Linked DNA regions of Micromonospora rhizosphaerae. The protein of the gene in region 2 binds, or shares a complex with, the protein of the main gene of each other region. Links are inferred from orthologs where the notes say so. Each region holds a gene or a part of one and is shown on either strand. Other genes may lie near its edges.

Region 1 (3,500 bases), 3.0 Mb from region 2 along the record:
GGCGCCGCGGCGCCCGCCCTGGCGGCCCAGTCCACCGGGATGAGGGTGGGCGGGCCGACCAGGGTCACCTTGGCGCCGAGGGTGGAGAGCAGCAGCACGTTGGAGCGGGCCACCCGGGAGTGCAGCACGTCCCCGACGATCGCCACGTGCAGGCCGGCGACCCGCCCCAGCCGGGAGCGCATCGTGTACGCGTCGAGCAGCGCCTGGGTGGGGTGCTCGTGGGTGCCGTCGCCGGCGTTGACCACCGACCCGTCCACCCAGTTCGCCAGCCGGTGCGGCGCGCCGGAGGCGGGGTGCCGGACGACCACCGCGTCGGCCCCCATCGCCTGCAGGGTCAGCGCGGTGTCCTTCAGGCTCTCGCCCTTGGCCACGCTGGAGCCCTTGGCGGAGAAGTTGATCACATCGGCGCTGAGCCGCTTGGCGGCCGCCTCGAAGGAGATCCGGGTCCGGGTGGAGTCCTCGTAGAAGAGGTTCACCACGGTCCGGCCGCGCAGTGCGGGGAGCTTCTTGACCTCGCGGCCGGCGACGGTGGCCATCTCGGCGGCGGTGTCCAGGATCTGGGTGGCGGTGGCCGCGTCCAGGTCGGCGCCGGAGAGCAGGTGGCGGATCATGAGGTGGCACCCCCGTACAGCTTGACCCCGTCGGCGTCGTCGGTCTCGGCGAGGGTGACCTTGACGCTCTCGGCGAGCGCGGTCGGGATGTTCTTGCCCACGTAGTCGGCGCGGATCGGCAGTTCGCGGTGGCCGCGGTCGACCAGGACGGCGAGCTGCACGGAGGCGGGGCGGCCGACGTCGCTGAGCGCGTCGAGCGCGGCGCGGACGGTGCGGCCGGAGAAAAGCACGTCGTCGACGAGGACGACCCGCTTGCCGTCGATCCCGCCCGTCGGCAGCTCGGTGGGGCCGACCGCGCGGGTGGCGTGCCGGCGCAGGTCGTCGCGGTAGAGGGTGATGTCGAGCACGCCGACCGGGACGGAGACGTCCTCGAAGGTGCCGATCCGGGCGGCGAGCCGCCTCGCCAGCGGGACGCCCCGGGTGGGGATGCCGAGCAGCACGGTGTCGGCGGCGCCCTGGGTCTTTTCCAGAATCTGGTGGGCGATGCGGTCGACCACCCGCGACACGTCGGCGGCGGCGAGGATCACCTTCACCGAGGGTTGTCGCGGCGGCGACGACTGGGCAGCCGGTGGGTAGGCCACGGCGGACCTCCTTCCCCGCCTCACTGGACGGGTCGTTAAAGGACGTCTGGTCATCCGGCGGGCCGCGAGCGGCCGGGCCGGGGCTTCACGCCACGTTACCAGCGGTCACAGGGCCGATCTCGACCGGTACTGACCCCCGATCAGCGGGCTAAATGGGGATAACTCCCCCAGCGCTCCCCAACGGTAATGTCACGACCCCTTGACCCGGTGTCCCAATCCCCGTTACCGTCACGCTCCGTAGCGATCGCTGGGAGAACCCCGAGCAGCACTGGGAGTGTCCGAATGCCCTCTGAATACGCCAAGTCGCTGGGCGCCCGCCTGCGCTCCATCCGCCAGCAGCAGGGCCTGTCCCTGCAGGGTGTGGAGGAGAAGTCGAACGGGCGGTGGAAGGCCGTGGTGGTCGGCTCGTACGAGCGCGGCGACCGGGCCGTCACCGTGTCCCGCCTGGCGGAGCTGGCCGACTTCTACCGCGTTCCCGTCTCGGAGCTGCTGCCCGACGGCAGCGGGGTGCGCCACGAGCCGACCAGCAAGATCGTCCTGGACCTGGAGCGGCTCTACGACGAGGCCTCCGAGGACCTCGCCTACGTTGCCCGGTACGCCCGCGCCATCCAGCAGCAGCGCGGCGACTACAACGGCCGGGTGCTCTCCATCCGCGCCGACGACCTGCGTGCCCTCGCGATCGTCTACGACGCCTCGCCGTCGGGCCTGATCGAGCGGCTCACCGAGCACGGTGTGCTGGTCGCCGACCCGCGGGCGTTCTTCGCGTCCTGACCTGCTGGCGCAGCGGAAAGGGCCCGTGCCGGACGGCACGGGCCCTTTCTCGTCGTGCGTGGCGCGGCACAACGCCGCTGTCGCGGGCGGCGGATCTCCGCACCGCTCAGCGGGTGGCGTACTCCGCGATCCGGCCGAGCACCCCGTTGAGGAAGCGCGGCGACTCGTCGGTCGACATCTGCCGGGCCAGCTCCACGGCCTCGCTGATCGCCACCGGGTCGTCGATCTCGTCGACGTAGAGCAGCTCGTAGACCGCGATCCGGGCGAGGTTGCGGTCGATCACGGGCATCCGGTCCAGCGTCCAGCCCTCGGCGTAGCTGGCGATCAGCTCGTCGATCCGGTCGAGGTGGGCGGCGACGCCCTCGACCAGGCTGACCGCGTAGCCCAGGTGCTCGGGGCGCGGCTTCTCGATCCGCTCGAGGTAGCCGGCGAGCACCTCGACCGGGGGCCGGTTTCGCAGGTCGGCCTCGAAGAGCACATCCAGCGCCCGCTTGCGCGCCTTGCGGCGCGCAGGCATCTGCTGCTTGGGACCCTCGGCCATCAGGCGCGGCCGAGGTAACGGCCGTCGCGGGTGTCGACCTTGATCTTCTCGCCGGTGGTGATGAAGAGCGGCACCTGCACGGTCGCCCCGGTCTCGACGGTGGCCGGCTTGTTGCCGCCGGTCGAGCGGTCACCCTGCAGACCCGGCTCGGTGTAGGTGACCTCCAGCACGACGGAGGTCGGCAGCTCGATGTAGAGCGGAACGCCCTCGTGCGTGGCGACGGTCGCCTCGGCCTCGGGGAGGAGGTAGTTGGCGGCCTCGCCGACGGTGCCGCCGGGGACGGTGATCTGATCGAACGTCTCCAGGTCCATGAAGACGTAGTCCTCGCCGTCGGCGTAGAGGTACTGCATGGTGCGCTTGTCGACGGTCGCGGTCTCGACCTTGGTGCCCGCGTTGAAGGTCTTGTCGACCACCTTGCCGGACAGCACGTTCTTCAGCGTGGTGCGCACGAAGGCGCCACCCTTACCGGGCTTGACGTGCTGGAACTCGACGACGGACCAAAGCTCCCCGTCGAGGTTGAGTACCAGGCCGTTCTTGAGGTCGTTGGTGGTGGCCATTTCCTGCCTTGATCATGATTTGGCGGACAGACCTGGCAAGTCTACAAGTTGCTGCTCAGTCGCTCGTCGCCAAGCGGCCGGCGAGGTGCAGCAGGGCCAGCCGGTAGCCGTCCACGCCCAGCCCGCAGATCACCCCGGTCGCCACCGCGGAGACCACCGAGTGGTGCCGGAACTCCTCCCGGGCGTGGATGTTGGAGATGTGCACCTCGACCAGCGGTCCCCGGAGCATCGCGCAGGCGTCCCGCACCGCGATCGAGTAGTGCGACCAGGCCGCCGGGTTGAGCACCACCGCCGCCCCCTCGTCGGCCGCCTCGTGCAGCCAGCCGAGCAGCTCGTGCTCGGCGTCGGTCTGCCGGACGACGACGTCCAGGCCGAGCTCCCGGCCGGTGTCCACGCACATGGTGACCAGGTCGGCGTAGCTGGTCACCCCGTACACGTC
Region 2 (3,612 bases):
GGCGATGGAGGAGCGCGGCGGTGCCCGCGTCGTCCGCGCCCTGGTGCCGTTGTCGGAGATGTTCGGCTACGTCGGCGACCTGCGGTCGAAGACCCAGGGCCGGGCTAGCTACAGCATGCAGTTCGACTCCTACGCCGAGGTTCCGCAGAGCGTGGCGAAGGAGATCATCGCCAAGGCGACGGGTGAGTGACGCTCACCTTCGCTGATCGATGACCCGGGGCTGGGCGCGGGAGGGACCTCCCGCCCGCGGCCACCTCGGTCGGGTTGTGTGAATCCGGGCCTGTAGGCTTCATCGCCGCAGAACCCACAAAGGCTCTCCGGCCGTCAGGTCGGAAAGGCTGTCGACAGAGTCCTAAGCGCCGACCGGCGCGCCGGGGCGAACGAACCAAGAAGTCCACAGGAGGACACCAGTGGCGAAGGCGAAGTTCGAGCGGACTAAGCCGCACGTCAACATCGGCACCATTGGTCACATCGACCACGGTAAGACGACGCTGACGGCGGCCATCACCAAGGTCCTGCACGACAGGTATCCGGATGTCAACCCCTACACGCCGTTCGACGAGATCGACAAGGCGCCGGAGGAGAAGGCCCGCGGTATCACGATCTCGATCGCACACGTCGAGTACCAGACCGAGGCGCGGCACTACGCACACGTCGACTGCCCCGGTCACGCCGACTACATCAAGAACATGATCACCGGCGCCGCGCAGATGGACGGCGCGATCCTGGTGGTGGCCGCGACCGACGGCCCGATGCCGCAGACCCGCGAGCACGTGCTGCTGGCCCGCCAGGTCGGCGTGCCCTACATCGTCGTGGCGCTGAACAAGAGCGACATGGTCGATGACGAGGAGCTGCTCGAGCTCGTCGAGCTCGAGGTCCGCGAGCTGCTGTCGGCGCAGGAGTACCCGGGCGACGACCTGCCGGTCGTTCGCGTCTCGGCGCTGAAGGCGCTCGAGGGCGAGCCGGAGTGGACCGACCGGCTCATGGAGCTGATGAACGCGGTTGACACCGCGATCCCGCAGCCGGAGCGGGAGACCGAGAAGCCGTTCCTCATGCCGATCGAGGACGTCTTCACGATCACCGGTCGTGGCACGGTTGTCACCGGTCGCGCGGAGCGTGGCATCCTCAAGCCGAACGAGGAGGTGGAGATCGTCGGCATCCGCGAGAAGTCGCAGAAGACGGTCTGCACCGGCATCGAGATGTTCCGCAAGCTGCTCGACGAGGCCCGCGCGGGCGAGAACGTCGGTCTGCTGCTGCGTGGCATCAAGCGCGAGGACGTCGAGCGCGGCATGGTGGTCGTCAAGCCCGGCACCAGCACCCCGCACACCGAGTTCGAGGCGACGGTCTACATCCTCTCCAAGGAGGAGGGCGGCCGGCACACCCCGTTCTTCCAGAACTACCGTCCGCAGTTCTACTTCCGGACCACGGACGTCACCGGCGTCGTCACGCTGCCCGAGGGCACCGAGATGGTCATGCCGGGCGACAACACCACGATGGCCGTGAAGCTGATCCAGCCCATCGCGATGGAGGAGAACCTCAAGTTCGCGATCCGGGAGGGTGGCCGGACGGTCGGCGCGGGTCGCGTCACCAAGATCAACAAGTGAGCTGGGTAACCCCGATTAGCGTCGCCGCCGGTCGTGCGGCATACTAGTCAGGTTGCGTAACGACGGTTAGTCACCTGCGTCCGGTGAATGCTGGACCTCCGGGTCACCGACGGTCGCGCGTAGGGTGGTTGATCGCCACTGGCGGTCAACCACCCTCGCACGGCGTCCAGGTCGCGGAGACGCGATCGGCGCCAAGACCCACCGCGTAGTCAGATAGCCGCTCCGGAGTCCCGGGGCGGAGCCTGGCCCGAGGGCGCGACACGCCCGACCGCGGGGGTCGGCGGAAGTGGGCCTGTGCCAGCCGGCACAGGCGCCCGCAACACAGCGGCATCGAGAGAAGGAACAGAAGCCACCATGGCGGGACAGAAGATCCGCATCCGGCTCAAGGCCTATGACCACGAGGTCGTCGACTCCTCGGCTCGGAAGATCGTCGAGACGGTGACGCGTACCGGGGCGCAGGTCGCTGGCCCGGTGCCGCTGCCCACGGAGATCAACCGTTTCTGCGTTATCCGCTCGCCGCACAAGTACAAGGACTCGCGCGAGCACTTCGAGATGCGTACGCACAAGCGGCTGATCGACATCATCGACCCGACCCCGAAGACGGTCGACTCGCTCATGCGCCTCGACCTGCCGGCTGGCGTCGACATCGAGATCAAGCTGTAGGGACCGGACAAATGGACAGGCAAGTCAAGGGGATCCTGGGCGCAAAGCTCGGCATGACCCAGGTCTGGGACAACAACCGCGTTGTCCCGGTGACCGTGGTTCAGGCCGGCCCGTGCGTCGTCACCCAGGTTCGTAGCGCCGACAAGGACGGTTACTCCGCGGTCCAGCTGGCGTACGGCACGATCGACCCGCGCAAGGTTAAGAAGCCGATCAGCGGGCACTACGCCAAGGCGGACGTGGCGCCGCGCCGGCACATCGTCGAGCTGCGCACCACCGACGCCGCGGACTACTCGCCGGGCCAGGAGGTCACGGTCGAGGAGTTCCCGGCCGGGGTGTCGGTCGACGTGACCGGCAAGACCAAGGGCAAGGGCTACGCCGGCCCGATGAAGCGGCACGGCTTCCACGGTCTGCGCGCCAGCCACGGTGTCGAGCGCAAGCACCGCTCGCCCGGCTCCATCGGCGGCGCGTCGACGCCCGGCCGCGTCTTCAAGGGCGTCCGGATGGCCGGCCGGATGGGTGGCGTGCGCTACACCGTCCAGAACCTGACCGTCCAGGCGGTCGACACCGAGAACAACCTCCTGCTCGTCCGTGGTGCCATCCCCGGTCCCAAGGGCGCGCTGGTCCTGGTCCGTACCGCGGCCAAGACCAAGGCGAAGAAGGGCGGTGCGGCCAAGTGACCACCGTTGACGTCCTCAACGTCGAAGGCGCCAAGAGCGGCTCCGTCGAGCTGCCGGCCGACATCTTCGACGCCCAGGCCAACGTCGCGCTGATGCACCAGGTCGTGGTGGCCCAGCTCGCGGCCGCGCGCCAGGGCACGCACAAGACCAAGACCCGCGGCGAGGTCGCCGGTGGCGGCAAGAAGCCGTACAAGCAGAAGGGCACCGGTCGGGCCCGGCAGGGTTCGATCCGCGCGCCGCAGTTCGCCGGCGGTGGCGTGGTCCACGGCCCGGTGCCGCGTGACTACAGCCAGCGCACCCCGAAGAAGATGAAGGCCGCCGCCCTGCGTGGCGCCCTCTCCGACCGGGCGCGCGCCGGCCAGGTGCACGTCGTCGAGGCGTTCGTCTCGGGCGAGAAGCCGTCGACCAAGGCCGCCCTGGCCACGCTGGCCAAGCTGACCGAGGCCCGTCGGGTCCTGGTCGTGCTGAGCAGCACCGACGAGCTGAACTGGGTGTCGCTGCGCAACGAGCCGCGGGTGCACCTGATCGAGGCCGGCCAGCTCAACACGTACGACGTGCTGGTGGCCGACGACGTGGTCTTCACGAAGGACGCCCTGGACGAGTTCCTCGGCGTTCCCGCCGAGACCACCGAGGAGGGTGGCAAGTGAGCACGATCGCGGATCCGCGTG

Evidence for each region.
Region 1: the proteins of rpsJ (region 2) and nusB are in contact, whole or in part, in a solved structure (PDB 3D3B), measured with the Escherichia coli proteins. The link is inferred for Micromonospora rhizosphaerae from one-to-one orthologs.

The regions. Positions count from the first base shown.
Region 1 is NZ_FMHV01000002.1:3,145,290-3,148,789, reverse strand. The notes cover bases 776-3,500. They hold nusB (transcription antitermination factor NusB), read right to left. Parts: upstream 2,481-3,500; coding sequence 2,070-2,480; downstream 776-2,069. Other genes in these bases: aroQ (type II 3-dehydroquinate dehydratase), read right to left, coding at 3,117-3,500; efp (elongation factor P), read right to left, coding at 2,504-3,061; bldD (transcriptional regulator BldD), read left to right, coding at 1,475-1,963; pyrR (bifunctional pyr operon transcriptional regulator/uracil phosphoribosyltransferase PyrR), read right to left, coding at 776-1,192. In the rest of the region: GA0070624_RS15125 (aspartate carbamoyltransferase catalytic subunit), read right to left, coding at 1-611; more of pyrR, read right to left, coding at 608-775. UniProt on the Escherichia coli protein: Part of the processive rRNA transcription and antitermination complex (rrnTAC). The complex forms an RNA-chaperone ring around the RNA exit tunnel of RNA polymerase (RNAP).
Region 2 is NZ_FMHV01000002.1:105,075-108,686, reverse strand. The notes cover bases 776-3,612. They hold rpsJ (30S ribosomal protein S10), read left to right. Parts: upstream 776-1,958; coding sequence 1,959-2,267; downstream 2,268-3,612. Other genes in these bases: rplW (50S ribosomal protein L23), read left to right, coding at 3,588-3,612; rplD (50S ribosomal protein L4), read left to right, coding at 2,941-3,591; rplC (50S ribosomal protein L3), read left to right, coding at 2,279-2,944; tuf (elongation factor Tu), read left to right, coding at 776-1,604. In the rest of the region: fusA (elongation factor G), read left to right, coding at 1-190; more of tuf, read left to right, coding at 411-775. UniProt on the Escherichia coli protein: Involved in the binding of tRNA to the ribosomes. Part of the processive rRNA transcription and antitermination complex (rrnTAC). The complex forms an RNA-chaperone ring around the RNA exit tunnel of RNA polymerase (RNAP).